DNA from 2 places in the Pseudoalteromonas sp. 23_GOM-1509m genome. Region 2 is predicted to be linked to the other one. Evidence: predicted binding sites of a transcription regulator. Region 2 holds the regulator's gene; the other holds the start of a gene.
What was found. The regulator FliA, encoded in region 2, starts transcription of late flagellar genes. The targets are predictions, from matches to a motif close to CTAAAGNTNNNNNNNNNNNNGCCGATA.
Positions count from the first base shown of each region.

Region 1: the regulator FliA is predicted to act here: its motif matches at 9,067-9,093, upstream of N523_RS0110910 (VC2046/SO_2500 family protein).

Region 1 is NZ_KI912432.1:63,866-82,068, reverse strand. Features, by position in the region: gene pabB (aminodeoxychorismate synthase component I) at 1-322, shown strand, start outside; gene N523_RS0110960 (NUDIX hydrolase) at 315-890, shown strand; gene N523_RS0110955 (L-serine ammonia-lyase) at 992-2,368, shown strand; gene cysB (HTH-type transcriptional regulator CysB) at 2,633-3,610, opposite strand; gene N523_RS0110940 (hypothetical protein) at 3,906-4,661, shown strand; gene N523_RS0110935 (NCS2 family permease) at 4,777-6,069, opposite strand; gene N523_RS0110930 (tetratricopeptide repeat protein) at 6,188-6,649, shown strand; gene N523_RS0110925 (SulA-like leucine-rich domain-containing protein) at 6,972-7,406, shown strand; gene N523_RS0110920 (YchJ family protein) at 7,446-7,922, shown strand; gene N523_RS0110915 (DUF6172 family protein) at 7,990-8,292, opposite strand; gene N523_RS0110910 (VC2046/SO_2500 family protein) at 8,505-9,032, opposite strand; tRNA gene N523_RS0110905 (tRNA-Tyr) at 9,145-9,229, shown strand; gene N523_RS0110900 (M48 family metallopeptidase) at 9,255-9,947, opposite strand; gene N523_RS0110895 (PAS domain S-box protein) at 10,193-13,504, shown strand; gene N523_RS0110890 (response regulator) at 13,522-14,517, shown strand; gene N523_RS0110885 (VOC family protein) at 14,565-14,993, opposite strand; gene N523_RS0110880 (HD domain-containing protein) at 14,998-15,654, opposite strand; gene N523_RS0110875 (class I SAM-dependent methyltransferase) at 15,794-16,984, shown strand; gene N523_RS0110870 (PilZ domain-containing protein) at 16,994-17,290, opposite strand; gene N523_RS0110865 (response regulator) at 17,299-17,679, opposite strand; gene hrpA (ATP-dependent RNA helicase HrpA) at 17,906-18,203, opposite strand, start outside.
Region 2 is NZ_KI912433.1:282,651-296,949, forward strand. Features, by position in the region: gene N523_RS0114680 (chemotaxis protein CheW) at 1-300, opposite strand, end outside; gene N523_RS0114685 (chemotaxis protein CheW) at 322-1,044, opposite strand; gene N523_RS0114690 (ParA family protein) at 1,048-1,818, opposite strand; gene N523_RS0114695 (flagellar motor protein MotB) at 1,831-2,793, opposite strand; gene N523_RS0114700 (flagellar motor protein) at 2,799-3,563, opposite strand; gene N523_RS0114705 (protein-glutamate methylesterase/protein-glutamine glutaminase) at 3,556-4,707, opposite strand; gene N523_RS0114710 (chemotaxis protein CheA) at 4,761-6,977, opposite strand; gene N523_RS0114715 (protein phosphatase CheZ) at 6,992-7,759, opposite strand; gene cheY (chemotaxis response regulator CheY) at 7,776-8,159, opposite strand; gene N523_RS0114725 (RNA polymerase sigma factor FliA) at 8,200-8,910, opposite strand; gene N523_RS0114730 (MinD/ParA family ATP-binding protein) at 8,937-9,797, opposite strand; gene flhF (flagellar biosynthesis protein FlhF) at 9,790-11,280, opposite strand; gene flhA (flagellar biosynthesis protein FlhA) at 11,302-13,410, opposite strand; gene flhB (flagellar biosynthesis protein FlhB) at 13,482-14,299, opposite strand, start outside.

The DNA.
Region 1 (18,203 bases), on a different contig from region 2:
TAAAACAGCGGTTGATCAACTGGAAGCTGCGTTTCCCGGTGGTTCAATTACAGGCGCACCAAAAGTCCGTGCCATGGAAATAATAGAAGAACTAGAACCACATAGACGTAGCATTTATTGTGGCTCTATTGGTTACATTAGTGGCTGCGGCAATATGGATACCAGTATTACTATTCGAACTTTAGTCACACATCAACAACAAATATATTGTTGGGCTGGGGGTGGTATTGTTGCTGATTCAAAAGTCGAATTGGAATATCAAGAAACTTACGATAAAGTAAATAAAATACTTCCTATATTAAATGAAGGTCGCTTTGAATAGTGAAACCATTTCGGCTCGTTTTCAATTAAACCGCAGTTTAGCCGTGGATCAGCTCAAAGATAATAAAAAAAAGCGCGCAAGCGCAGTAATGCTGCCATTGATTGATATAGATAACGAAGCACATATTTTATTGTGTAAGCGACCAACCTACCTTCATCACCACCCTGGGGAGATTTGTTTACCGGGCGGCAAGTTTGAAATTGATGATGTTAACCTACGCACCACCGCACTGCGTGAATTACATGAAGAGCTTAATATTGCCCCGCAAAATGTCCATGTGTTAGGTCAGTTACCTGAATATTCAACCCTGACCGGATTTACTATACGCCCCTTTGTAGGCTTAATTAAAAAAGAAACAGTGTGGGAAAACGACCACAACGAAGTGCAAGCTAGCTTTTTACTCTCTATAAAAGCGCTGAATAACGCGGCTAACTGGCAACCTTTGCCCTTTGAACGAGGTGGAAAAATCATTACCTTAAATGGCTTTATCACCCCACATGGGCTTTTGTGGGGAGCCACAGCCAGCATTATTAAAAACTTTACAAAACAACTCGCCATACCAGTTTAAATCTTTACTAATAAGGGTTACACACCTGCGTTTCCACGTTATTATAGTCGACCGTTCAAAGAACAGCTTAATGCTGAGAAAACTAAGTAGAGACACACATTATGATCAGTGCATTTGATATGTTTAGCATTGGTATTGGCCCTTCATCGTCACATACCGTTGGCCCAATGCGTGCATCACGCTTATTTGTTAATGACCTAAACGAACAACAACTATTAGCAAATGTGACCGATGTAAAAGTAGAGCTTTACGGCTCGCTTGGCCAAACAGGTGTTGGCCACGGCTCTGGTAAAGCAGTGATACTTGGCTTAGCAGGGTATGATCCTGAAACCATTGATGCCGATTTAGTGGATGACATACTCGCTAAAATTGAAAAAGAACAGGTTATTTACCTAAACCAAACTCACAAAGCTAAATTCCCTAAGCAAGGCGCGATTGTTTTTCATCGCAGAAAGACACTCCCTAAACATTCCAACGCAATGGAAATTATTGCCTATAACAATGGCGAAAAAGTATATAGCAAAGTTTACTACTCTATTGGTGGCGGATTTATTGTTACTGATGAAGAGTTTGAAAAAGAAAAACAAGCCGCCTTAGATATCCGTGAAGAAAACCCAGCCCCGTTCCCGTTTGGCTCGGCTAAAGAATTACTCGAAATGTGTAAAGAGTCGGGTTACAGCGTATCAACGTTAATGATGAAAAACGAAAAAACGTTACGCAGTGAAGAAGCCATTAAAGATGAGCTATTTAATATTTGGCAAGTAATGAAAGCCTGTATTGAGCGAGGTATGCGCACCGAAGGTATTTTACCTGGCGGATTAAAAGTAAAACGCCGTGCGCCAAGCTTATATTTAAAGCTTAATGTAGAAGTCAGTAACGATCCGCTGCGCGCCATGGACTGGGTTGATTTATTCGCATTAGCTGTAAACGAAGAAAATGCAGCCGGAGGACGTGTAGTAACTGCCCCCACAAATGGCGCAGCCGGAATTTTACCTGCAGTATTAATGTATTATCATACTTTTATTAAAGAAGTAGACCGTGATATTGCTACCCGCTACTTATTAACTGCCGCTGCAATAGGCATTTTATATAAAAAGAATGCCTCTATTTCTGGTGCTGAAGTGGGTTGCCAAGGCGAAGTCGGTGTTGCTTGTTCAATGGCCGCAGGCGCACTTACTGAAATTGTTGGTGGTAACGTTGTACACGTAGAAAATGCCGCTGAAATTGGTATGGAACATAACTTAGGGTTAACCTGTGACCCTGTTGGCGGCTTAGTGCAAGTCCCCTGTATTGAACGTAATGCAATGGGCGCTATTAAAGCAATTAATGCGTCGCGCCTTGCTATACGCGGTAGTGGTGAGCAAAAAGTATCGCTGGATAAAGTAATAAAAACCATGCTCGATACGGGTAACGATATGAAAACAAAATACAAAGAAACCGCTCGCGGTGGACTGGCCGTTAATATTATCGAGTGCTAATTAACCTGAACTCTGGTTAAGAGATTTACTAACATATTGGATCAAAATGATATTTATGTTTATTTTCTCTAGCTAGAGATTTTTAGTGAAAACAAGGCGAAATTACGCGTCAATAGCTAGCCTATTGCAAGTAAATTCAACGCAGTTAGCGCTGAAAATAGCTGCTTGAGATGGATTTATTATCCACAGTTCAGGTTAATTACATAGCACAAAAAAGCCGCTTAGTTGCAAAACTAAGCGGCTTTTCATTGCTGTTTATGGCGGTTACTTAACCGGCAATTCAATATCAGCAAATAACTTATCAACATCTTCTTGATTACGCAGTAAACTCGCACGCTCTACTCGCTCTTTAGTTAAATGCGGTGCAAAACGTTCGATAAAGTCATACATGTAGGTGCGTAAAAAACTGCCCTTTCTAAAGCCAATTTTAGTCGTGCTCGCCTCAAATAAATGGCTAGCATCAATGCACACTAAGTCGCTGTCGTTTACCTGATCAATTGCCATAGATGCAACCACACCCACACCTAGCCCTAAACGCACATACGTTTTAATGACATCGGCATCGGTGGCAGTAAATACAATATGTGGCTCTAATCCGTAAGCATTAAATGCTTTGTCGAGCTCCGAACGACCTGTAAAGCCAAATACGTAAGTAATGAGTGGGTATTGGGCTATATCAGCCACTGTTAAATTATCCACTTTTTTCGCAAGGGGATGATCTTTAGCAACCACAATACTACGATTCCAATGGTAGCAAGGCAGCATTACTAAATCTGAATATAAATGAAGCGCTTCTGTGGCAATGGCAAAATCAGCATCACCGCGAGCGGCTGCATCCGATATTTGCTGTGGTGTACCTTGATGCATATGCAGTGATACCGCAGGATATTTTTGAGTAAAGCCTTTAATTACACTCGGTAACGCATACCGTGCTTGTGTATGCGTGGTAGCAATATTAAGTTTGCCTTGATCCGGTAAAGTATGTTCATTCGCAACCGCTTTAATACCCTCAACTTTTGAGAGTATTTCGCGTGATATGTTAATGATTTCCTCGCCAGCGCCTGTAACATGAGTTAAATGCTTACCACTGCGGCCAAAAATTTGTACACCGAGCTCATCTTCTAACATACGTACTTGCTTAGAAATACCAGGCTGGGAGGTAAATAAACTCTCAGCCGTAGCTGAAACATTTAATTTATGATTTTGAACTTCTACGATATATCTAAGTTGTTGTAATTTCATGGCTATGTAGTTTCGTTATAATTCACATTGACAGATAAAAGCGCACCCTAACTATAGGTAGCTATATAAAAGGCTGATTAATGTTACATAATATAACAATTAATTTGTTGAAATTTCAGGTTAACACAATAAATAAACTTGAGGTAGCAATGATTATCAGCAATCGAAACATAACATATTAAGATTTAAACGCTTTATGGTGACGCTTTTTTCAGTTAATCTGAGCAAAGTTTCCCACCTTTTATATATTTAATGTAAGATTAGATAATAAGGTTAAGAATTTGAGAATTATAACATGATAGTTTCCATTATAATTGTATTAATTGTTGCACTTATAGTCATTGCACTATGGGTTAGTGCTGTTCAGCAACACAAAGAAAAACAAGAAGCTGAACGACGCAAAGAGTTAACAAAACAAAAAGCAATCATTGAAGAAACCGAAGAAGCATTAATGAATAGCGCCAACATTCCACTTTCAGAGGCAACTCAGCGAATATTACAACGACGAATTCATGATGCGCTCAGTCAAATGGTGTCTATTTCAAGCGGAGGTAGTGGACTAAAAAACCGCTTAAAAGAAGCAAAAGAGCGACTACAAAACCCAATTCAAGACGGTTCAGATGGCTTTGTATTACCAGGCAACGACAAACAACTGATATCGCTGATACAAGGCATTAAAAAGTTACGCACTATTATTCGTTCTGAGCATAATAAAGGCAAAGTAGACAGCCAGGTATTTATTGCAGAAGACAAACGCCTTGAAAAGCTACAACTAAGAATCAACATTGAAAGCCAAATAAAACGTGGGTTATCAGCGCAAACAGCTGGAATGATAGGCTCTGCTAGGCAGTACTTTGAAAAAGCAGCTGCCACACTTAACAGTGTTTCATTTAATGACGATTACATTACGGCAAAACGAGCTGAAGTTGAAGGCTACCTTGAAACGATAAGTAATGAACTCAAGGCATCAAATGCTACATCATTGAAGAAAAAGAACGAACAAGAGCAAGATGATTTAGACGTATTATTTGCACCTAAAAAGAAATGGTAACTCCTTTCTAAATAAAAAAGCCCATGCAGTTGCATGGGCTTTTTTTTGAATAGGATTTTGCCCCACTTTGTGTTTACATATTAGGACATATACACATTCTAACAAGCTGCCTGCATTAAGATAAAAATGCGAACTTAACAATAAACAAGGCAGTTAAAATCCAAACACTAATGCTTACCTGATCTTTTTTGCCACACAGCACTTTTACCGCCGTATAAGAAATAAAACCAAGTGCAATACCGTGTGCAATTGAGAACGTCAGCGGTGTCATTAATAATACAACACTCACCGGAATTGCATCAGTCATGTCGTCCCAATTCACAAACTTTAAGTTTTGTAGCATCAATACAGATACATATAAAATAGCTCCCGCGGTTGCGTATGCAGGCACCATTTGAGCTAAAGGCGCAAAAAACATCATCAGTAAAAAGCAGCAACCCACAACCACAGCGGTCAAACCCGTTCGACCACCAACAGATACACCTGCAACAGACTCAATGTATGACGTGGTTGTTGAAGTACCGAGCATTGCACCTGCAATGGTTGCTGTGCTGTCGGCGCTTAATGCACGACCTAAACGCGGCATATTACCGTTTTTATCTGCTAAACCAGCCTTCTGAGTTACCGCAACTAACGTGCCTGAGGTATCAAACAAATCAACGAATAAAAACGCAAAAATAACACTCAACATCGACAGTTCAAACGCGGCACTAAAGTCCAGTTGCATAAAGGTCGGCATGATAGAAGGTGGCATTGCAATAACACCATGATACTCCACTAACCCCATAGACACAGCAATCGCGGTGACTAGTAAAATACTAATCAGTACGCCACTTTTAAAATCGCGATAAAGCAGTGCAGCAATAACAAAAAAGCTGAAAATAGCCAATAAAGGACCAGGCGAGGTAATATCACCCAACTGCACCAGTGTTGCAGGACTTGATACAATAATACCGGCACTTTTAAGTGCGATGAGAGCTAAAAATGCGCCAATACCCGTTGCTATTGCTTGCTTGAGCACCAGAGGGATTGCATTAATAATCCACTCTCGCACCTTAAATAAGCTTAGAATTAAAAATATACACCCTGACATAAATACCGCACCCAACGCAGCTTGCCAGCTATAACCCATACCTAATACAACACCATAGGTAAAAAATGCATTTAATCCCATACCCGGTGCCAATGCCAGTGGGTAATTGGCCCACAAACCCATAATAAAACACCCTATTGCAGCAGCAATACAGGTGGCAACAAAAGCAGCACCTTGGTCCATACCGGCTTCTGCAAGCATAGCTGGGTTAACGAATACGATATAAACCATCGTAATAAATGTAGTCATACCGGCAATACATTCACGGCGAACCGAAGAATCATTTGCACGGATTTTGAATAAGGCTTCGAGCATAATAAACTTGTGGTTGTAAAAAGTGGCGAGATTTTAGCATAAAAATAACTTTTTACAGGACATTTTACCTTGCTATATACTAAACTAGCTAAGTGATTAAAATAACAAACGAAGTAGCATGATCAAAACGACACCAAGTGGCCAAGACTTAGAGCAACAATTAGACAACATTCTTTCTTTTGTAACGCAACCAAGCGATGCAAATCTCCCTGCGAGCTCTAAAAACACCGATCAAGACACATTAAATAAAGCCCTTTATTACCTTAAAAATGAACAAGGCGCCTTAGCCGCAAAATGGATGCGTTTGGCAGCAATGGCAGGAAATTATCGCGCGCAGTTTTATTTAGGGCTGTTTTTTATAAAAGGGCAAGGTGTGCCGCAAAGTGTATTTCATGGTGCTGCGTGGCTTAGCTTAGCAAGCAGTCAAGGCTATGAACCCGCCATAGAAGCAATGAGCGATATACGAAAACATATTAGTACTAAACGACTTAAAGATGCTCAATGCTACGCAGCCAGCCTGTATGAACAAATTCACCAGTTACAATTTTCACATTTGATCCCTCCTAGTAGCGAAAAATAATTTCACTGCCCAGCAACTCATTTCATCTGTAAATTAATTAAGCGTTTATAGCCAAAACAAGCACGCTTAATTAATTTAAACTACTGTATACCCCCTGTTCATCTGTATTTATTTGCTCCCAGCCTTAAAATTAATTCTGTGGGCATTAACTTTCAATAAAAATTAAACCATTGTTATATATAGATTATTTATATATTTATAGTAACTGTCGCGTTTTAAGATGAATAACTGTACAAAAAAATAGCAAAAAACACTTGCACCAAACAACTGTATAAACTACTGTATGAATGTACTGTATAAAAACCCAGTGAGTGAGAAGATTATGTTACAGCCAATTACCGTAAGAACAGTTAAAAGCTATCAACAAGATGACCAATCAGATTGTGTTAACGTTGTACAAATTGAAGATGAAATTTCAGCAACGTTTGAGTTATTAAAAGTATTACACCAATACAACAGCCTAAACGCATGGACACTGTTAATAGCACCCGATAACGTACCGAGCAAAGCGCTACTTGATTCATGCTCAATTGATACCAGTAAATTACTGGTTATTCGTCAAAAGCATTTAGTTAATTTAGAGTATGTTTTAAGTTCTGCACTTCACAATGGAAATTTTGCCGCGGTGATCACCTGGACTGACATAATAAATAACCAACAACTGTCGCAGTTATCATTAAACTTGAGCCATACGCGCACTAAGTTGTATTGCTTTAGCAAAAAAAGCGCTCACCCTGAGATTTCACTTACGCAATAAGCTTGATAAACTAGCGTTTTAATACACAGTACATTTATCATGACTTCTAACGCCCTATTATGTTTTTGTGGCAGTCAGCAACCTTATGCTGATTGCTGCGAGCCTTTTCATTTAAAAACCAAACAGCCACACACACCAGAGCAACTTATGCGTGCACGCTACAGTGCTTATGCTGTTAAAAACGCGGTTTTTGTTCGTGAAAGTTATGCAAAAGAAAAACAAGCTGAAAATTCAATTTCAGAAATTAAAGATTTTGCAAATAGTTGCCGTTTTATAAACTTAGCCGTATTAGACTCTGGTTATAATGATGAAACAGGATTTGTTACATTTAAAGCTCACTACTTTTATCAAGGTTTATATTGCGAGTTGGCAGAAAATTCAAGGTTTATTAAAGAAGATGGACAATGGCGATATCTTGATGGTGAGATTACACCGGTTGCCGATATTAAAGTAAAACGTAATGATACGTGCCCTTGTGGCAGTAATAAAAAATACAAAAAATGTCATAGTGTATAAACTTCAGCTACAAAAAATGGGCCACAAGGCCCATTTTCAAAAACTACACTAAACGCAAATTAGCGTTTTACTCGCCATCATCTTCATCGAAATCTTGACGCTGTGCAGGTCTTGCTAAAATCTCTAAGTAAAAAGAAGTTAAACCTTGCTTTTCAATTTCACTGATGTGATTGTTAATTTCAGCAACGTGAACCACTTGGGCTTCTTCAGCCGTGTTACCAAACTTACAATCAAATGCCCAGTAGTCGGCATCAACAGGTAAAGTTTTATTACGTTCTCTTTTCAAATATTTTTTCACTTCATGCTTTGCAGCATCAACCATACGAGGGTATTTGATTTTCTCATGATTCAGCGTGAATGTTTTCTTCATTACGTTCCTAATTACCTTGGTTTAATGATAATGGCATTTAATGTCATACCATTTGCGCCATTATAGCAATTGCATTTAAATTTTGGATGCTTTTTTTATATTAAATCAGTTATTAAAATAAAGCACCTATAAAACCAATAGTTACTTACTACTATAAACACAGTTTATTACAATCAAATGGCATGTATAAAGCAGCAATTGAACACATATAATTAGGCACTAAACAAATGTAATGGCTGGTGGATAGCTTCATTTTGTAAATCATCATAAAATGCCACCGCATCCATTTGAGGGTTTGATAACTCGGTGTTGGTATTTTGAATTCGTCGACGTACCGCTAATTCACAGTTATCAATGACAGTCAGTGGAATGTGGTTTTTATCATCACGAATATTAAATGGCTCAGGCTTTAAGCACTGAGTTAACTTTATATCACTCATCCCTACAGCGCTTCCCATTTTTGCTAAAAGCTCTGTGTTATTTTTACCAATTAACATATTAAAGGTATCTGGCGCTAATGGCTGCTTTGGACCTGCGCCAAATTGTTTACGCAGAGCATCTTCATTAGCTTGATAATGCTTAGTGTCACTTTTGGGTAGGTGGAATTCACTAAAATCGAGTGCATCGTGAGAGAGCATTGCTAATAAAAGTGCAAACTCGCCTCGGCGGTTTTCGTGCACACTTTCGTTAAGCCTTGTTTTTAACTGGCTCTCCGTGATTAACAAATCACCAATCTGCATAGACTTTAGCCTATTTAACTAATTAATAAGTATTTATCGGCTAAATTTGAATTTTCTTTAGCTTTTTTCTTTACTTAAATAAGAAGTTTGCTATTATCTGCCGCGTTGCATTGGAGGGGTTCCCGAGCGGCCAAAGGGATCAGACTGTAAATCTGACGGCTCAGCCTTCGCTGGTTCGAATCCAGCTCCCTCCACCACTTCTCTTCTCTACCTTATTTCTTTTTATTCAAATACCCACTGTAAACTCATACCATGATTGTTTAACCAGTTACTTGCTTGTTTATAATCTGAATAAAATAATCCCACACGTTGCCAAAATTGAGCGCTGTGATTTAAATATTTTAAATGTGCTAATTCATGAACAATCACGTAGTCAATGACCCATGTCGGTGCACTTGCCAAGTGTAAGTTGAAGGTTAGTTCACGCCTGCGATTACAACTACCCCAGCGACGTTTATACAATTGAATACGAATATTACTCGGTAGCTTTTCACCCATCAGCTGACAATAATCGTTAACTCGCATTTCAATATAGCTTTCTAATTTCTCATGCAAAAACTGCTCTAGCAAACTTTGATACATTTGCGTTTGATGCTTTACACGTGAAGAAATACTCAGTAACAGCGTTTGGCTTTCATTGTGCTGCTGCCATTGAGTGCGTACTGCGTTTTCAAATTGCACATTAACAGCTTCATTAAATAATTTAATACTCTGGGTTTTGAGTGGAAACTGTCGTGTATCGGCTTGAATTTGTTGCTTATGTAACTGAGCATCAATCCAGTCCTGTTTACTTAACAGCCATTCATTAATTTGTGTTTTCGTTACAAAATGGGGCGCATATACCGTAAGCTCACGTTGTGCGACTTTGATAGCCACTGTTTTTCTTCGCTTACTACGCTTTAAAGTGTAATCCAACAATGAATGCTGCCTATTTATAATTAACCACTGGGTTTTATTTTACCTTGTACCATAACGGCTAATCTATAAATAATCCCTACTAAATGCCATTTTAATAACAATGGATTTAGTGCTACTCAATAAATAGTATGGTTTAGAGCTTAAAACACTTACGTTACTTTTGTAATTTATAACTCAATACCTTGTGATTATTATTGTATTTTATATTAGACTGAATTTAAGAGTTATTATGTGAATGATTGATGTTAGCTAATTTTTTTATAAACGAACCAGATCCAAGCCTAATTATTAATGGTGTATACGACCCAAGTTTAGTGACACTATCTATACTCACCGCAATTTTTGCAGCTTATTTTTCTTTGCACGTTATCGATTTAGCAAATAATACACATTTTAAATCTTATCGAAAGTTAGCCAATATAACCGCAGCCTTAGTCCTTGCCGGAGGGGTCTGGAGCATGCACTTTATTGCTATGCTCGCATTTTCTTTGTGCACTACAATTGAATACGACCCCACACTCACTTTTGTATCGTTTATACCGGCGTTACTGGCATGTACCATTGCTTTTTCTTGTTTGAAAACATATAGCTCTCACCCTCGTATTATCAATTTAATTCTAAGCTCTCTTTTATTTGGCGCGGGTGTTGGCACCATGCATTACAGCGGTATGGCCGCGATGCAATTAAGTCCTTTACTTCGTTATGATCCAATATGGTTTGGCGCTTCAATTGTTGTTGCAGTGCTGCTGTCTTTTATAAGTCTCTATGCACGTTTTCATTTACCAGCACACTTTAAAAAATTAACGCCTGTGCATAATCGTATTATTTGCGCCCTTATTCTTGGCCTTGCCGTGGCTGGTATGCATTATATGGGCATGGCTGCTACGCGATTTATTGCAACAAGCCCGATAATTAACGAGCAAACAAACCAATCACATCTAACCTTTATTGCTATTAGTGTGTCGTTCGCCACGCTTTTATTAACAGCGGTGGTTGTGATCATCAATGGCATGATCCGTTACAGAATGCTGTTGGGGAAAAAATCAGCTGAAGAGTCTCGCCTTGATGCTATTTTATCAACTGCCATTGACGGCATCGTTACTATCAATATCAAAGGCACTATTTTGAGCTTTAATAAAGCCGCAGAAACAATTTTTGGCTGGCAAGATAATGAGGTTATTGGCCAGAATGTAAAAATATTAATGGCTGATGATATTGCTAATCAACACGATGCTTTTTTAAAAAATACAACAAACCATGAGGTAAAACGTGTTATTGGTGTTAATCGCGATGTGTGGGCAAAACATAAAAATGGTCATCAATTTCCAATTCGCTTAGGGATTGGTGAAGTAAAGCAATTACAAACTGAAACATTGTTTGTAGGCTTTATTACCGATTTAACTGAGCAAAGAGCGTTACAACAAAGCTTAATTGAAAAAGAGCGACAATACCGTACCTTAATGAACAATATGCCCGGTGTGGTATTTCGCTGCTTGTTAGATGAACACTGGAGCATGTTGTTTATCAGCCCTAGCGTCTATGAACTAACGGGTTATCGCGCTGAAGAATTTACTGAGCAGCGTATTACCTTTGCCGAGCTTATTGTTAAAGAAGATGAAGCGGCGATTTCTTTAGCGATTGATCAAGCAGTTGCATCGACCAGTCAATACTCAATTGAGTACCGCATTCGCCATCGCAACGGCAATATTATTTGGGTACTCGATCAAGCAAGTATTATCACTAACTCTAAAGATGATACACGCTGGGTTGATGGCGTTTTAGTTGATATAACCAAGCGCCATGAATATGAGCAAAGCTTAAAGCAAGCTAAATACGAGGCTGAAGCAGCCGCGCAAGCTAAACAGTCTTTTATGGCAAATATGAGCCATGAGATACGTACCCCCATGAATGCAATTATTGGCTTTAGTGATATTTTAATGGATAGTCCGCTTAATAAAGAACAACAAAAACAAATTATTACCGTTAATAACGCTGCGCGTTCTTTATTGCATTTACTCAACGATATCCTTGACTCAGCAAAGCTAGAGAAAGGTAAACTCGAAATTCAAAAAGTACATTTTAACTTGCAAGAATTGCTCGATAATATTGTGTCGACATTTTGGCTTGATGCAAAACGCAAAGACTTACAGCTCATTTTAAAAATAGCTGACAATGTAAATCCATTTTATTTTGGTGATGATACGCGTTTACGCCAAGTGCTAACCAATTTAATCGGCAATGCGATAAAGTTTACTGAGCAAGGCCATGTTACTGTTTCGGTTACTCATAAACCCAATCAACCCATTTTATTTGAAGTACAAGATAGTGGTATAGGTATCGAAAAAGGTCGCCTTGAGGCTATTTTTAAACCCTTTGAGCAAGCAGATGGCACCACAACACGCCGATTTGGTGGCACAGGGCTTGGCACAACAATTAGTAAGCAGCTGGTTGAATTAATGGGCGGCAAAATATATGCACAAAGTACCCTTGGTCAAGGTAGCTGTTTTTCCTTTACTGTTGGGCTTGAGGCAGGCGAAAAAAGTCAGGTGCAAGCCATTAGTAAAAACGCATTTAGCTTACCCCCATTAAAAATCTTAGTGGTGGATGATATTGAACAAAATATCGAACTACTCACTATTATGCTTTCCCAAGCAGGCCATCAGGTAAGTAAAGCAAATAATGGTTTTGAGGCCATTGACATGTTTAATCAGCATCGCTTTGATATTATCCTAATGGATATTCATATGCCTAAATGTGATGGGATCAGTGCCACAGCATCAATTCGCTCTTTAGAGCAGCAAAAAAAACTAAAGCACACGCCAATAATTGCCTTAACGGCCAGTGTGCTACAGCAAGATAAGCTAACAGCCAAACAAGCGGGTATGAATGGTTTTACAACCAAACCCGTTGACATAAACCAACTCAACCAAGAAATAGCACGGGTGCTTGGGCTTACTATCAGCCAGTTAGTAACTAACGATCCAATAGATTCAAAACTTCGTATAGATTTTAATAAAGGCGAAAAAATGTGGGGCAGCAAAGAGAAACATCTCAAAGAGGTTGTACTCTTTTTAGCTCAGCATCAAAATAGTATGCAAACCTTGGCGACCACTAAGCTAAACGATAAGCATCATGCTCATATTTTGCATAATTTAAAAGGCCTTGCCGGTAATTTAGCGCTCAATAATTTATCTTACTTAATTGCGCAAGCTGAAAAACAACGTGATATAGCCAGTTATACTCAGTGCATATTAAAATGTCAGCAAGAGTGGCAGCAGCTAGCAGATGAATTATCACACTTACACATTGCTTTTAAAGAGAATGAATTACAAAAAGAAACCGTGTCAGATGCTGAATTTATTCACCAATTAACGCTTTTACTCAGCCAAGCTAAACGAGCAGAGTTGGATGATACGTTATTAAGTTATATTGAAAGAATAACACCCGAACAACACAAAGCTGCTATTTTGAATATTTATGAGCAGTTTAATGACTTTGAATTTGATAATGCACAAACACAGCTCAACGCATTATTAACAACACTCAATAACTAGCTCTTCTGAGGATGACGATGGATCAATCGATAAGTCAGGCGCGAATATTAATCGTCGATGATGAACCTGCAAATTTAAAAGTAATGCGCGAGGTCTTAGCGAGTAACTACCGTTTATCGTTTGCTAAATCGGGGGCTGTGGCACTGCAATTAATAGAAAACGATCCGCCAAAACTCATTTTACTTGATGTAATGATGCCAGATATGAATGGCTTTGAAGTGTGCAAAATTTTAAAAGCTAATCCTAAAACCGCACACATTCCGGTCATTTTTGTCACCGCACTCACGCAAGAACAAGATGAATCGGAAGGGTTTTCGCTAGGTGCGGTTGACTATATAACCAAACCTATTAGCCCTGCGATTGTAAAGGCAAGGGTAAAAACTCATCTTTCTTTAGTACAAGCCGAGCAACTAAAACAAGCACATGTAGATTTAGTTGAGCGATTGGGTCGCGCGGCAGAGTATAAAGATACCGATACGGGTGAGCATATTGCACGAATGAGCCAATACAGCAAAGTACTTGCTTTAGCGTTGGGAATGAACGAACAACACGCAGAATTATTACGCCAAGCTGCGCCAATGCACGATGTCGGAAAAATAGGTATTCCTGATTCGATACTGTTAAAACCTGGCAAATTAACCCCCGACGAATTTGCACACATGAAAGAGCATGCCGCTATAGGGGCTAAAATATTGGCCAACTCACCTTCCCCCTTACTGCAACTTGCCCATGTATTGGCTATTGAACATCATGAAAAATGGGATGGCACAGGTTATCCTAATGGATTGAAAGGCGAGGAAATCTCTATTGAGGGGCGGATTGTAGCGATTGCTGATGTATTTGATGCACTTACATCAAAACGTCCTTATAAAGAGCCGTGGAGCATTGAGCAAACACTAGAGCATATGAAACAACAAGCAGGAAAACACTTTGACCCTCAGCTGGTTGATCTTTTTATTAGCAAAATAGACGCTATTTTAGCGATAAAAAAGGCTCATCAAGAACGCGATTAAATCGTCTCTTTTTTGAACAAATATTACTGCACAAAGTTCAACAGGACCTAGCCTCTTTTGGCATTGTGAGAGCCTAACGCTACAGCTGGAAAATGCTGTTTTATAATGCGGTAGTCATGGGAAGTGATCTCATGGCTATTGCCACTGTTATCTTTAAAATACATAGAAAAAGTCACGCCATGATCAGCCAGTATCGTTTTAATTTCAAGCTGCTCAAAATGTGCTAACCACGCTATAAATTGCTCACCGGTTGCAGCAAAAGCGATTCCTTTACTTCGCCCTGGCGCCTCAAATAAAGCTAAACGTGTGGATGCGTTTTCATCTTCAAGCGTTAAAGGGCCTTTGCCTTCTTCATTCCAAAATGCTAATTCCTCTACTACAGTAAAACCAAGCACCTTTTCATACCAATCAACGGCTTGGGTGAGGCTTTGAACATTTAAATGACAATGATCAATACCGCTCAATTTTGGCCTCACTGTCTTACCCTCCAATTTCAGATTTTAACTGCTCTAAAAAGTCATACATATAATCTGTTCTTCTAAGTGCTTCAGCTTTAGCTGAAGGTGTATTCATACTTTTTGCAATATGCAGCAACTTTATAAAAAAATGATCTAAGGTGTACTGTTTATCATCAGGTTCACGCTCTAAACAAAATGGATCATTAGGATTGTACAAAAGTCGGCTTATTGAGCCCCCCACTTTCATACAACGACTAACACCAATAGCCCCTAAGGCATCCATTCTGTCAGCATCTTGTACAATCTGTGCTTCAACGGTTTTAATAGCAATATTGGCGCTAAAACTATGCGCGGCTATGGCGTGGTGAATATCATCAAATAGCGCTTCATCATAGCCAATAGACGCTAAAAAACTAATCGCTTTATCGGCAGCCATCGTTGAAGCTTTTGCCCTATCGGGATGATTTTTTGCTACGGCCACACAATCATGTAACCACGCAGCAGGTAAAACAACATTCATATTGGCTTTTTCAGCAGTGCATAATTTAACTGCGACACGGACAACGCGTTCAATATGAGTGATATCATGGGCTACATCAGCATGGATAAGCGCTGTTATAAATTCTCTGCATTGCTGATCAAGTTGCTTTAATGAAGGGCTAAGGGCTAAATTGTTCACCGAGCTTCCAAAAATCTATTTAAACGAGGTTATATCCCCTACTTTAACGCGATTTATAAGGCCCTTGCAAAACATTCATTGTATGTTGCGCGTGGCTTGACTAAAATACAGCGCTTATTTATTACTACAGAGAAGCCCTATGTCATCTGCCGTTTACCTGCAAGCTGGTCGCGATAAATCATTAAAAAGAAAACACCCTTGGTTATTTTCTAAAGCCATCAAAAAAATTAAAGGTAAACCTGGATTAGGTGACACGGTAACCATACACGACAGTGAAGGTAAGTTTTTAGCCACCGCGGCTTACAGCCCGCATTCACAAATTCGCGCGCGTGTTTGGAGCTTTGATGAAAAAGAAGTCATTGATCAACATTTTTTCGAGCGTCGCCTACGTCGTGCTTTAGAGGCGCGCAGTCATGCGATTGAAGAAGGTGGACTGACCGGTTTTAGGCTTTGCGCCGCTGAATCCGATTATTTACCGGGTGTTACCATAGATAAATTTGATAACACCTTGGTTTGTCAGTTACTCAGTGCCGGTGCTGAGCGCCACAAAGGTGAAATTGTTGGCGCATTAATGGCTATTTTCCCAGGCTCAAATATTTATGAGCGCTCAGATGTAGATGTGCGTACTAAAGAAGGCTTGGAGCCAATTAAAGGAGTGCTTTGGGGTAATGAACCCACAGCGCCAGTTATCATTGAAGAAAATGGTTTAAAAATTGAAGTTGATATTCTTGAAGGCCATAAAACCGGCTTTTATTTAGATCAACGTGATAGCCGTGCTGCGCTGGAGCGTTTTTCAAAAGATAAAACCGTATTAAATTGCTTTAGTTATACGGGGACGTTTTCTCTTTATGCCCTGCGTGGTGGCTGTAAGCATGTAACCAATGTCGATGTTTCACAACCAGCTCTTGATACAGCAAAGCGCAATGTTGAACATAACAACCTTGATTTAAATAAAGTCGACTTTGTAAAACAAGATGTATTTAAGTTATTGCGCCAATACCGTGAAGACGGCGTGATGTTTGATACGATTGTGATGGATCCGCCTAAATTTGCTGATAATAAAGCGCAGTTAACTGGGGCGTGTCGGGGTTACAAAGATATTAATATGATTGCGATGCAAATATTAAAACCAGGCGGCACACTGCTTACTTTCTCATGCTCTGGTTTAATGGAACAAAATTTGTTTCAAAAAGTGGTTGCAGATGCAGCACTTGATGCAGGTAAAGATTTGCTGATCATGGAGCGCTTAAATCAAGCAGCTGACCACCCTATTGCGGGCAGCTACCCTGAAGGCTTTTATCTTAAAGGCCTTATTTGTAAGGTTTACTAAACACTAATTTTAGTTAAACTCAATAATTTCTAGCCCTGCGGTTATCGTGCCATCCTCTTCTGTGCTGGCACGTATCACCTTTGCAGTGGCTTTTAACGGTGCAATGCTTGGATGGGTTGATGCAATATCAACCGATAAAATTGAGTTAAGCTCTAATAAATCATCGAGCTGCAAGGAGAGCCCTGTTGCACTTAAGTCAAGGCAGGTGCCTGTGTAACTTAGTCCTGCGACGGGCTCAATCGAGGTTAACTTAGCGGGTGTGTTAACCTGCATACGTCTGTAGTTTCGCTTATCTTCAGTAAACATAATTCCCTCTACACAATATTATTAATTTTTTCTCGTAGTACGGCGATAGAAAAAGGTTTTACAACGTAAGCATCACACCCTGAGTCAAAGCCTGCTTGTTGCTCAAGCTCTGACTCAAGTCCTGATATCATCACCACCGGAATGTGTTTTGTCTCTGGCGTATGTTTAAGTATGCGACAGGTATCATAACCATCAAGCCCCGGCATACATACATCAAGCAAAATAATATCAGGCGGATTAGCAATGGCAGATGCTAAACAACTTTTACCAGAATCAGCATAGCTTAAATCAAATGTTGATGCTAACCCTGCTTTGAGTATTTCAAAATTGAAATACTCATCATCAACCACTAACAATTGTCGCGCTTGGTGTTTTAGTAATGAGGACATAGCAATGTCATTTCCTTCTCAAGTTAGTCCCTTAGGGTCTGTTGACCGTTCAAGGTTGAATTTGCAGTAGCCTGTTTGGTATTTAGGCAAGGCAGAGCCTATGTGGTGTAGTTTTTACTTAGCCCACTAGGTTACAAACCTCGCGCCGCGATTAAACCGCCCTTAGTTTGAACAAATTTTAATCCACAAAGGTCAACAGACCCTAGCTTAATAGCGAATAAAGGGATTATTCAATTTCTTTTATCGCATTTAACACACGTTTTGCTGAAATTGGATAAGGTGTACCTAAGGTTTGCGCAAATAAGGATACGCGTAATTCTTGCTGCATCCAAAAAATAGCCTCAACATCATCAGGCAATGGCATTCCTTTAGGGGTTTTATTCGTCAGTTTTTTATATTCTTGCGCCACTTTTTCAAGCTCTAGCACACATAATCTATCACGATTTGGGTCAACGGGTAGCTTTTCTAGTCGTTTTTGAATCGCTTTTAAGTAACGAATTAAATCGCCGAGCTTATCCGCCCCA
Region 2 (14,299 bases):
CACTTGCTCTTCTGCTTCAATAATTAAAATACGTGAATTATCCGTCGCTTCAATATCAGGTAAACCAAAACGAGAGCGAGTATCAATAACGGTAACAACATTACCACGTAAGTTAATAATACCAATCACATACGAAGGTGCACCTGGTACAGGAGCAATCTCGGTGTAACGCAGTATTTCTTGCACTTGCATTACATTTACGCCATAAGTTTCATCTTCTAGCTTGAACGTAACCCACTGCAAAATCTCATCATTATTATCTGCATTTTTCTTAGCTGACAGTAATTTATCTTCACTCATGCTCTTACCTCGTAATGGTCATTACTTGTGACGGCTATCTAAGCCTTTCTCTAATAGTGCGTTTAAATTATTAACATCTATTAAAGCACACATTTTTTCTTTAATTACTCCAGCAAGCCATGGGCGCTTACTGTTATTTGTACGCCATTTTACATCTTCTTTACTCAATGTAATGTTATTTATTAGTTTTTCTGCTAATAAACCCCATTGGCTATCACCTAAAGTGATGAGGTATTGATAATTTAAAGATGCCTCTAACTGCTCATCGTACTTTTCAGGCATAACCCAGCGAGCGGTATCAACAACATTGAGCTTTTCTTCTCGGTTGATCATAACCCCTTTAAACCACTTAGGCTTGCCAAATAAATGATTTACTTCTCCAAGCTCATGAATGCCACCTAAGGCTTTTAGCGGCACCGCTAAAGTAAGCCCTGCCACTTCAAAAAACAGCGCTTGAAACTCACCATCAAAGTAGTCAGCTTCACCACCTACAGCCACCTCTTGCTCAGGCACGACGTGTTGCTCTTGGTGGGTGTCAATTTCTACATTCGATACTTGCTTATTAAGCTTTTCAACTTCAACAACAGGCTCAACTATTACTGGTTGTTCTTTTTGCTCTTCATACGTTACCTGCTCAAGCAGTTTAGCAACAGGCTCAAGGTCTTTTGTTGGTTCGTCATCAGATAATAACGCCCCTAAGTACTGAGTGACTACTTTTTCATTAGCAAATAATTGCTTACTCATTTATTAACCTTGTTTTATTAAATATTTAAGTAATGCTTTATAAGCATAGACTCCACGCGCATTTGGGCAAAAATCTACCGGTACTTTTTGCGCTAAACTTGCATCTCTAAATTTAGTATCAACAGGAATAACGCCTGGCCATACTTTTTCTTTATACGTTTCTTGTAATGTTTTATAGGCCTCAAGCGATGCTTTGGTTCGTTTATCATACATAGTTGGAATTATAGTATATTCATAGCTTTTCGCTTGAGAGGTTTGCATTAACTCCATAGTACGCATCATTCTATCGAGCCCTTTAAGCGCCAAGAACTCAGTTTGCACCGGCACTAACACTCTTTCACAGGCGGCAAGCGCATTGACCATCAGCACACCTAAAACAGGTGGGCAATCTAAAATTGCGTAATCGTAATACTCGCTAATTTTAGCCAGTGTTTTTTTTAAAATCAGGCCCATTCCCGTTTTATTACCCATGCTACGGTCAAGTGTCGCGATCGCCATAGTTGCAGGTAAAATATCAAGGTTTTCAATTGTTGAGGGGCATAATGCTTGCAATATTTCTTCGCTTTTCATACTCGAGCCGCGAGTAAAAATATCGTAAACACTGACCTCTAAATCTTCTGAATCAATACCAAAGTAATAGGTTAGTGAAGCATGAGGATCTGTATCAATCAATAACACGCGCTTGCCTTGAAGCGCAAGGATCCCTGCAAGGCTAACCGCTGTAGTGGTTTTGCCTACTCCCCCTTTTTGATTGGCTACTGTCCAAACTTTCACATTATATCCTAATTACTGTTCGTTGCGCGTTGTAACACGGATGCCACCATGCGGTAAACGGATTATTTTTATTGTATCGTCTTGGGCAGGTAGCTCAATTTCTGGCTGACTTTGCTCTGATACTGAAATTGATGATTTCGTTTGTTCATCAGAGGGCTCTGGTGCTAAACCATATTTAGAAAGTGCAATCACGACTTTACGGTTTTCAGCACGCCCAGCTTCGGTATCATTATCGGCAAAGGGCGAGTATTGACCATATCCCTCAATGGCCATGCGCGCGGATTCAATGCCCAAACGCTCTAGCTCAACTAATATTGAGGTTGCACGCGCCACTGATAACTCCCAATTAGAACGAAATATTTCATTTCGTATGGTTTCGTTATCTGTATACCCGCGTACTCTTATATAGTTATCGACTGATGCGATGATTGCTTCAATTTTTTTTACAATCTCTTTGGCCTTGTTATGTGCAACAGCACTACCACTGGCAAACAACAATCCGGAATTGAGCTCAATAACCAACCAGTCTTGGCTTAGTTCTAAGCTAGCCTCGCCACTGCGTATCTCATCAATCAGCGACGATTGTAATTTAGCCAATAAACTATCCAGCGGCTTACCTAAGTGGCGTTGACTAATATTGCTATTGTCACTTTGACCATCGAGTAACACTGGGCCTTGCTCTAGCTCTTGAATACTTTCGCCATAGAGTATTTCAGCCTCAGGGGTCACCCTTTCAAGCAATAAAGCATCACCATTTACCCCGTTACCCTGCTGAGAATATTGTTTTGCAGACTTATCAAAAACATGCTCAAGAGAATCAGATAAAACCTTGATGTTGTCTTCTTTATTTATCGCAATTGCATACAATACAACAAAAAATGCAAACATTATGGTCATATAATCCGCATAAGAAACTAACCAACGCTCAGTATGTTGGCTCTTTAATTGGTGATGACGTAAGCGACGGCGTAACATAGGCGCTAATGGGCCTGTAAAATTGGACGTTCAACGCGGTAGGCTTCAAGCTTTAGTTCAATATTAATAGGGCTCTCACCTTGGCTAATAGCAATTACACCTTCCGCTAACATTTCGTGATAAAGCATCTTTTGTTCAACCCGTTGCTTTAGCTTATTGGCCATAGGTAAAAATAATAAATTAGCCAAACCAACACCATATATAGTTGCAATGAACGCGGTGGCAATACCCGTTCCTAACTGCTCAGGATCGTTAATAAATGACATGGCTTGAATAAGCCCAAGTACAGCACCTAAAATACCAATAGTTGGGCTATACCCACCCATTGCTTCATATACCCGGCTAGCCTCAAGTAATCGTTCTCGCTCAAGTAATAAGTCAATCTCGAGGGTATCGCGTAGTTTTTGCTCTGAACAGCCATCAACTAATAAACTCAGTCCTTTGGCAGCATAGGGATCTGAATGCGCAAGTGCTTCGTTTTCTAATGCTAAATAGCCTTCTTGACGGGCTTTATGCGACCAGCGTTTTACTTGCTCAATAGCATCTTCAATATCATGGTCGTCGGTAACAAAAACCCAATGAGTAATACTAAGCATTTTTTTAAATGTATTGGCTGATGTTTGTAGCATCACCGCACCTAATGTACCGCCTAATACAATAATTAGTGCAGGCCCATTAAACAGCGCAGATACCACACCTCCCTCTAAAGAATAACCGATTGCAATAGCACCTAATGCAACCAGTAATCCTAAAACAGAAAGCTTATCCACAGCCAACCTCTCTTTTTAAGCGTGCAGCCACATCATGAAGGCTAATGCTTTCGCTCGCTAAACCTGCACTGGCTATCGCCTGAGGCATACCATAGACAACACAGCTTTTTTCATCCTGAGCCCAAATTGTAGCGCCAGTTTGCTTAAGCATGCGAGCACCATCACGACCATCTGCACCCATGCCTGTCAAAATAATGGCAAGCACATCACCTTGATACGCTTTGGCCGCACTGCCAAAGGTAATATCAACACTTGGTTTATAGTTTACTCGTTCATTTTTATCTTCAAACACACGAAGGGTTCTATTAGAGCCACGTCCTTCTACCATCATTTGCTGGCCACCTGGCGCTAAATAAGCGCACCCAGGTTGTAATCTATCGCCTTGCTGCGCTTCTTTTACCTTAATCTTACACAAGCCATCTAAGCGAGTAGCAAAGGCCGGGGTAAATGCAGCAGGCATATGCTGTATGAGTAGAATAGGGTGTGGAAAATTAGCAGGTAATTGCGTCAAAATAGTTTGCAGTGCAACTGGCCCACCTGTGGATGTACCAATAGCAACTAACTGATACTGCTTACCACTGGCACGCGCTGAGGCACTGCTGTTAGTAGGTGCAGGACTCGCATTATTAAAGCTACGATCAGGTTGAACTATCGGCTTTTTAGCAAGGTTAGAAAAGCGTTCAGAACTGTTTGACGCTGGTTTACTAATACTTGGAGATGGGGCCGTTCTCGTAATTCTTCCAATACGCTGGCGGCCTATTTCCTTAACCTTATTTTGCAATAACTTAATTGCATCATCGTTATTTCGAGCAATATCTTCAAACTTTTTAGGTAAAAAGTCCATCGCCCCAGCATCAAGCGCATCCAAAGTGGCAGATGCCCCTGCTCGTGTTAACGATGAAAACATTAAAATAGGTGTTGGATTACTCGCCATGATCTCTTTCACAGCACTAATACCATCCAGCACCGGCATTTCAACATCCATGGTGATAACATCAGGACGTAACTGAGCTGTTTTTTCGACGGCCTCTCGGCCATTTACAGCAAAGCCTATTACCTCAATGCCGCTGTCTTGTTCAAGAATTTCACTCACTCTGCGGCGAAAAAAGCTTGAATCATCAACTACTAAAACTTTAACAGCCATTTCGCTCTCTTATTCAATGAATGGGTAGGCATAAAGTTTATACCTACTTTTTATTATCCAGCGTAATGCTTTAGCATACTCGGTACATCTAATATCAGTGCAATTCCACCATCAGAGGTAATAGTCGCACCCGCCATACCCGGCGTACCTTGCAATAATGCATCTAGAGGCTTAATCACCACTTCTTCTTGACCTATTAGTGAATCAACAACGAACCCTACTTTTTGAGTCCCTATTTGCACAATAACGACATGCCCTTGTGCTTTTCGCTGACCTCTATCAGCGCCTTTTATAAGCCAATGTTCAAGGTAGAATAATGGAATCGACTTTTTACGAACAATAATCGTTAGCTGGCCATCAACCACATTAGTTTTTGTTAAATCTAAGTGGAATATTTCACTTACACCCGCTAGCGGCAAGGCAAAGGTTTGCTCTCCCACCACCACCATTAAGGTAGGCAATATCGCAAGTGTTAGTGGAACTTTGATTTCTAAAGTAGTCCCTACGCCCATTTCTGATTTTATGTTAACCGAGCCATTGAGCTGAGTGATTTTTGTTTTAACCACATCCATACCAACACCACGGCCAGAAATATCTGAGATTTCTTCTTTGGTTGAAAACCCAGGTGCAAAAATAAGGTTATAAGCTTCAGTATCAGAAAGACGACTCGCTTGGTCGTGATCAAGCACCCCTTTACTAATCGCAATCTTTTTAAGCTTTTCAGCATCCATACCGGCACCATCATCTTGGATGGTAAGTAGAATATGATCACCCTGTTGCGAAGCTGATAAAGTCACCGTACCTGTTCTAGGTTTACCCGATGCTTCACGAATATCGGGCATTTCAATACCATGGTCGACCGAGTTGCGAACCAAATGCACCAATGGATCGGCCAATGCTTCCACTAAATTTTTATCTAAATCGGTGTCTTCACCGACAAGTAATAAATTAATATCTTTTTTAAGTGTTCGTGCTAAGTCACGTACAACACGAGGAAAACGGCCAAATACTTTTTTAATTGGCTGCATTCGTGTTTGCATTACTGCACCTTGGATATCAGCAGTCACAACATCTAAGTTGGAAATAGCTTTACCCATAGCCTCGCTATCAGAATTAGTCGCCAAACTCACTAAGCGATTTCGCACAAGTACTAACTCGCCCACCATGTTCATTATTTGGTCTAGGCGTTTGGTATCAACACGTACTGTTGTTTCTGCCGGTGGAGGCGCTGCTTTTTTAGGCGGCGCAGCTTTAGCTGCTTGTGCCGCAGGAGCCGGCTTAGCTGGCTCTGGTTTAGGCTGTGGCTTAGCTGCAGCAACTGGTTCTGGCTTTTTAGCTGCCACTGGTTCTGGTTTACTTACAGGAGCCGGTGTTTCTATCGACTTAGGTGCACCTTTACCATGAAGTTCATCAAGTAACGCTTCAAACTCGTCGTCACTTATTTCATCATCGCCCGAGCTTTGCTCGTTACTTGGTGGAGCCACAGGGGCTGATGGTGTTTGTTGTGGTGTACTTGCGGTTGCTTGGCTCACTTCGCCAAAGCTGCCTACACCATGAAGTTCATCCAATAAGCTGTCAAACTCATCGTCAGTTATATCACCACTGACATCATTGTCACTTGATGATGATTGTTTTTCTTGTGGAGCTTGCCCTTTTCCATGAAGTTCATCAAGTAGGCTTTCGAATTCGTCTTCGGTTATTTCATCAATCTGAGACTCAGTACTGCTGCTATCTGGGCCGCTAAATAATTCATCAAAAGCAAACGGGTCTTCTTCAGCATCGTTGCTCTGTTGCTCTGCAACTGGTTCAGGCTCTACCGATGGAGTTTCCACAGGAGCTATATCTTCAACCACAGAATCGCCGGCAAGCTCTTCTGATGTCGGTGGCTGCCCAAGTTTGTGAAGTACTGCAAGTAATTCTGGATCAGCAGGCTCTGGCTGGTCACGATTTTTAATCGTGGCAAACATTTCATTAATGGTGTCCAGTGCTTGTAAAATCACATCCATTAATTCAGAGTTAACTGTTCTTACACCTTGGCGCAGTAAATCAAACACATTTTCAGCACCATGACATGCATCAACAAGCTCTGTCATAGCCAAAAAGCCAGCGCCACCCTTTACAGTGTGGAAACCGCGAAATATTGCGTTTAGTAGCTCAGTATCATCTGGGTTGTTTTCCAGTTCTACTAACTGTTCAGATAAAAGCTCAAGGATTTCTCCGGCCTCTACTAAAAAGTCTTGTAAAATATCTTCATCGACTTCAAAGCTCATGCAGTACTCTCCTATTAGAAGCCCAAACTTGATAATAGATCATCAACTTCATCTTGATCAGATACAACATCATTACGCGTTTCTTTATCAATAATAGGCCCTTCGGGACCTGCTAGTGTTTGTGCAACAATGGGATCTTCTATTTTTTCTGGTTGTTCAGTTGGTTCAACCTCACCACCTTGCGCTGCAAATGCAGTTAACAGGTGAATTAAACTTTCTTCAACTTCACGGACAAGTTCAATAACACGGCGAATAACCTGACCGGTTAAATCTTGATAGTCTTGAGCCATCAGTACATTAGTCATCAGCATTTGTAACTCATCGGTTTTGTGATGAGAACTGCTCATAAACTTATCAATACTATGACAAAGTGATTTAAACTCACCAAGCTCTATTTCGCGGTTCATTAAACGATCCCACGTTGGCTTGATATCAGCTATTTCGTCAGCGATTTCTTGTGCTAATGGTAAGCTTGCTTCAACCGCATCCATTGTCTTATTGGCTGCGCTTTCTGTCATTTCCATGACATAGTTAAGGCGTTTTTTAGCGTCAGGGATGGCATCAGTGGTAATGTCTGTTAAACGCGTGTCTAACTCGAAACTTTTTAAAGCTTCGTGCAGTTGACGCGTCAACTTACCCACCTCAGCAAATAACTGTGATTGCTCTTGTGAAGCTGTTTCTAAAATTAACTGATTCGCTTTATCTTGCTCACCATTTTCTAAAAAAACAACTAACTGGCGAGCTTGTTCTAAAGTAATCTGAGGCGCAGCAGGTGCTGACATAAGCCTCTCCCTCTCATTAACCTAAGCGTTCGAACACTTTTTCTAATTTAGTTTTCAATGTACCTGCAGTAAATGGTTTAACAATATAACCATTAACACCTGCTTGGGCCGCAGCAATTATTTGTTCTTTTTTAGCTTCTGCTGTAACCATTAAAACAGGAATATGCTTTAATTTTTCATCAGCTCGAATTGCCCTTAAAAGATCAATACCTTGCATGCCTGGCATATTCCAATCTGTTACAACAAAATCAAACGCTTGATTTTGCAACATAGGCAAAGCAGTTGACCCGTCATCTGCTTCTTGAACATTGGTAAAACCTAAATCGCGCAACAGGTTTTTAATAATACGTCTCATTGTTGAGAAATCATCAACAACAAGAATTTTAATGTTTTTATCCAAAACATCCTCCAGTGAGGCCTGAACCTTTATTTACTTACTTCTAGTTTATCCAGTCATTGATTTTTGCTTTAAGCTTAATCATCGCCTGACCATGTATCTGACTTACACGCGATTCACTTACATCGAGTATATGCCCAATTTCTTTTAAATTCATCTCATCGTTATAGTATAAAGAAAGCACCATTGCATCTTTTTCCGGTAACGACTTTATTGCACTGAGTAAAGACTCATTAAACCGTTCATTTTTAACATTATTGAACGGTTTGTCTAGTGCTAAATCTTGGCCATGAGGTGTAATCACATCGTCATCTATACCAAGGTCTTCAATGCCTAACACTTTGCTTACATTTACATCGTTTAAAATATGATGGTACTCATTTAGCGAAATTTCAAGTTTTTCAGCAACTTCACTATCTTTAGGCTCACGGTTTAAACTGTTCTCAAGCGCAACAATAGTCTCTGCAACCAAACGGCTTTTTCTGTGAACTGAACGTGGAACCCAATCGCCTCGGCGCATTTCGTCTATCATCGCACCACGAATACGAATACCGGCAAAGGTTTCAAAGCTTGCGCCTTTACTTGCATCAAAGTTTTTTGAAGCTTCAATTAAACCAATCATACCCGATTGAATTAAATCATCTAGCTGCACACTGGCCGGTAAACGAGCAATTAAATGGCACGCCACTTTTTTGACTAATGAGGCATGCTTTTCAACAATCATATTTAAATTCTGTGTTGACTGATATCCCATAGCTCTATTCACCGGTATTGTCATTGTTAGTTACTAACTAGTTTCTCAATGAAAAACTCTAAATGACCCGAGGCTTGACTAGGTGTTGGCCACTTAGCAATTTTTGTCGCCAGTGTTTTAAAAGCAATCGCAGCAGGCGACCCAGGAAAAACCTCAACAATTACTTTTTGGCGGCGCGTTGATTTGCGCATATTTTCATCATATGGAACCGTTGCAACCAACTCCATCGATATATCTAAAAATCGGTCGGTAACCTTTGAAAGTTTTGCAAACAATTCCTGCCCCTCGCGTAAACTACGCACCATATTGGCAACAATTTTAAATTTATAAACGCCGTGCTCACGGCTTAGTACTTTAATTAAAGCATAGGCATCGGTAATTGATGTAGGCTCATCACATACCACCACAACCACATCTTGCGCTGCGCGAGAAAAACTCAGCACCATATCGGAAATACCCGCAGCGGTATCAACAATTAAAATATCAAAATCGGTGTTAAGTTCACTAAATGCACGAATAAGTCCAGCGTGCTCTGAGGGTGATAACTCAACCATACTTTGCGAACCCGATGTTGCAGGCACTATTTTTATGCCTGCGGGACCTTCGACTAAAATATCATCAAGTTCACATTCGCCCGATAAAACATGAGATAAATTACGCTCAACGCGCAGTCCAAGCATCACATCACAATTCGCTAATCCTAAATCAGCATCTAGTACAAGCACACGTTTGCCTTGTTGGCCTAACGCGATTGCCGTGTTAAGGGATACGTTCGTTTTACCCACTCCACCTTTGCCGCCGGTGACAGCGATAACTTTTACGCCGTTATTATTATTCTTGCTCATTTTGCGAAGGCCGCTTGCTTGATCTAAAACTGTGTTAATCATACATCTCTACTGTGCTCGACGCCACTGATTGGTGTCGTGATTGTTGTGCTTTTATTCTTTTTAAATACAATTGCTCAGCTTTTTTTACTAGTTTTTCGGCATTTGCCACTCTAATATCTTCTGGTACTCGCTGACCGTTAGTAAGATACCCTATTGGGAGACGATTTTGAATCGCAATACTAATAATCTCACCTAAACTCAATGACTCATCAAGTTTAGTAAAAATACATCCACTTAGCTGTACTTTTTTAAAGTGCCTTACTGTTTCTTGTAATACATTAATTTGCGCCGTCGCACTTAATACTAAATAACTACGTATATCAACACGCTGATTACGCATCAAGGTGTTTAACTGCTCGGTTAAGCGTAAATCACGTTGACTCATTCCTGCTGTATCAATTAAGACTAGACGTTTATTTCGTAAATGGTATAAAACTTCTGCTAATTCATTTGCATCTTTAACTTGTTTAACGCCACAACCTATAATACGACCATACGTTGCTAGCTGCTCATAAGCACCAATACGGTAGGTATCGGTAGTAATAAGCGCTACTTTATCGGCACCGTATTTTTGTGCACCCAATGCTGCCAGTTTTGCAACTGTGGTGGTTTTACCCACGCCAGTAGGTCCGACTAACGCAAAAACACCGCCTTGGCGAAGTATTTCGTTGTTCGTGGTTTGCATTTGATCTTCAACCATGTTCAATAAAGCTTTCCAGCCTTGTTGGCGAGACACATCGTCTGGTACAAAACATGCCATTTGCTCAGCAACATTTTTTTCTATCCCCATACCGACTAAGCGGTCAATCATACATGCACGGGTCGGGTCGCGACGTGCCATATCTTGCTGCATTAAACCTGATACTTGGTGCTCTAATAGTTGACGAATTGCGTTCATTTCTTCACGCATTGTGCTGATGTCACTGGATTCTTTATGCATTGTTTGCTGACGCGGTGCGCTAGGTGAATCTAAATCGTCAAAGCCACTGTCTAAGTCGTCAAAACCTAAGCTATCGGCTTGGGTACGAGGGCGCACTGGCGCGCTTTGTTCACGTTCAAACATATTTTTAGGTCGTGATTGCACAGGCTCTTGTTCTTGATAGTGACCAGAAGTGTCAATGCCAGAGTGTGAAAACATTGAAGCAAGCTCTGCTGAACGAGGACGTGGAGACTGACGCTCTAGTAAAGCTTGTAAGCTATCTGCAACCTTTGCCTGTGGCTTAGGTTGAGCGCGTTGCGGTTCTGGTTTAACAAAATTATGTGAACTTTGCTCAGTATGTGCAAATGAAGCTCTTTCAGCAGGTTGGCTTTGAGGCTGCTCTGGCGGTTTTGTCGCTGCTTTGTCGTAATCAACTGCAGCAACAATTTCAACGCCATTAGCTAGTTTTTTATTTGACATAATAACCGCATCAACACCCAACTCTTCTTTTACTTCTTTTAGTGCAGTGCGCATGTCTTTAGCAAAAAAACGTTTAATTTTCATAATTCAAACCCCTTTAAAATCTTATTGTTGGCCTACAGAGCTGACAATCTTGATCTGTCTTTCATCTGGTATCTCTTGATAAGACATCACTCGCAATCCTGGAATGGTGTATTTAACAAATCGAGATAACACAGTGCGTAACATTCCTGACGTTAGCAATATTGAAGGTTCACCGGCCATTTCTTGATTTTGATGCGCTTCATTCAATGATGTTTGAAGTCTATCAGCAAGCCCTGGTTCTATTCCGGCACCTTCATCACCTGCATTTTGAAGTGACTGATGCAACATCTGTTCCAACTCAGGCGCCAAGGTTATGACAGGGATTTCAGAAGACATACCAACGGCATCTTGAACGATTAATCTACGCAGTGATATTCGCACTGCAGCCGTTAATACATCTGGGTCTTGGCTACGAGGGCCATACTCAACAAGGGTTTGAACAATTGAGCGCATATCTCGTATTGCCACCCCTTCGTTTAATAAATTTTGTAGTACTTTAACGATGGTGGTCAGCGGTAATACCTCAGGTACAAGTCCTTCAACTAAGCGAGGGTGACTCTTACCTAACATATCTAATAAGTTCTGTACTTCTTCATGTCCGAGTAATAATGCGGCGCTATTGGTGAGTAACTGGCTAATATGGGTTGCCACCACGGTAGCCGAATCAACCACCGTGTAACCTAAAGACTGTGCTTCATCTTTTTGATCAGGTTTTATCCAAACTGCATCTAAACCAAACGCAGGATCTTTAGTTTCAATTCCTTTTAGCGGGCCAAATACTTGGCCTGGGTTAATCGCTAATTCATCACCATGTTTAAGCTCACCCTCACCACTTGATACACCCATCATGGTTATGCGGTATGCATTTGGGTCGAGTTCTAGATTATCGCGTATATGCACCGGCGGCACTAAAAAGCCCAGCTCTTGAGATAGTTTTTTACGCACTCCTTTAATACGGTTTAACAGCTCGCCACCTTGTGATTGGTCAACGAGAGGAATGAGTCGGTAACCGACTTCTAGACCAATAACATCAACTTGTTGAACATCATCCCAACCCAGTTCTTTTTGCTCTTGTTTAGCCGCAATTCCGGTACCTGAGGCGGCATTTTCGGCTTCTTCTGCTTCTGCAGCGGCTAATTTCAGTTTATTTTGCTGAGTATAGTATGCAAGGTAACCTAAAAGCGCCCCTAAGCTTAAAAATGCAAGGTGTGGCATACCTGGGACTAAGCCCATAGTAATAAGGATACCTGAGGCAATAAATAACGACTTTTCGTTACCTAATTGCTTCTTAAACTGATCGCCCATGTTGTGCGATTCATTTTGACGGGTTACAACAATTGCAGTACCAATTGAAAGTAGTAATGAAGGTAATTGCGCGACTAAGCCATCACCAATGGTCAATAGTGTGTACACTTCCATAGCGCGTGAAAAACTTAAATCATGTTGGATCATGCCAACAAATAAGCCACCCACAATATTGATCACTAAAATGACTATGCCAGCAATAGCATCACCTTTTACAAATTTACTAGCACCATCCATAGAACCATAAAAGTCAGCTTCACGGGTTACTTCCTCACGACGTTCTCTGGCTTGCTCGGCACTGATAAAACCGGCATTCATATCTGCATCTATGGCCATTTGCTTACCTGGCATAGCATCTAGAGTAAAACGCGCTGATACTTCTGAAATACGACCAGCACCTTTGGTGATTACCACAAAGTTAATGATGATCAGAATTAAAAACACCACCAAGCCCACGGCGTAGTTACCACCGATTACCACTGAACCAAATGCTTCAATAACTTTACCAGCAGCATCCCCACCGTTATGACCCTCAAGCAGTACCACCCGGGTACTGGCCACATTGAGTGCTAAGCGCATTATGGTTGCAATTAACAGCACCGCTGGGAACATCCCAAACTCAAGCGGTTTCATGGTGTATACAGTGACCAGTAATACAACTAACGCAAGCGCGATATTAAACGAAAATAATATATCAAGCAGGAATGGAGGCAGTGGTAAAATAACCATGCCCAGCGCAGCCAACACCAAAAGCGGTGTACCAACGCCCTTCGCATATTCTTTTTTATCTTTATTAAGTTGTTGTAATACCGCTTTAAATTCCATAACTCTACAATTTCAAAAAATTGACACTACGCTGAAATTGCAATAACTATTCCAAGTTAGTTGGTTAGCAGTTAATACTTAAATTCATCGGGGATAGGCAGCTTTTTATTAAGGGCAACAGGGCGTTTTCCACGGCCTTTTTTAAACCGTTTAAGCTGAAACACATAAGCAAGCACTTGAGCAACCGCAGTAAAGAGCTGATCGGGGATTTGCTCACCCACTTCTGCAGTATGATAAAGCGCTCGGGTTAAAGTTGGAGACTCAACAATAGGCACTTCATTACCCAATGCAATTTTACGAATTTGCATGGCGAGCTCATCCACACCTTTGGCTAGTACAATAGGCGCGCCTGCTCGCTCTGTATCGTATTTTAAAGCTACGGAATAGTGAGTAGGGTTGGTAACAATAACATCGGCGTCTGGCACATCCTGCATCATTCTCTTTTGCGACATTTGACGTTGGGTTTGCCTTATGCGCGCTTTAATCTGCGGATCACCTTCTGAGTTTTTATATTCGTCTTTTACCTCTTGCATAGTCATTTTAAGCTGTTTGTTATGACTATAGCTTTGAAATGGGGCGTCAATAGCAGCAATAATAATTAAGGTGCAAGACATGCCTAAAAACATCCACGCTAAAATTTCCAAAGCATGAACAATATTGCCAGGCGCACTTTCTATACTTAAATGTAAGATTTCATCAAAAAACGTATTAATTAAAAAAATAGCAAATGCGGCCACCAAGCCAAACTTTAATAATGACTTAAGCAATTCTATAGCCGCTTGTGGACCAAACATGCGGGTAAAGCCTTTCATTGGCGACATTTTACTGGCTTTGGGCGCAGCTGCTTGCCAACTAAAATTAAAGCCGCCAAGCATGGTATTACCGATAA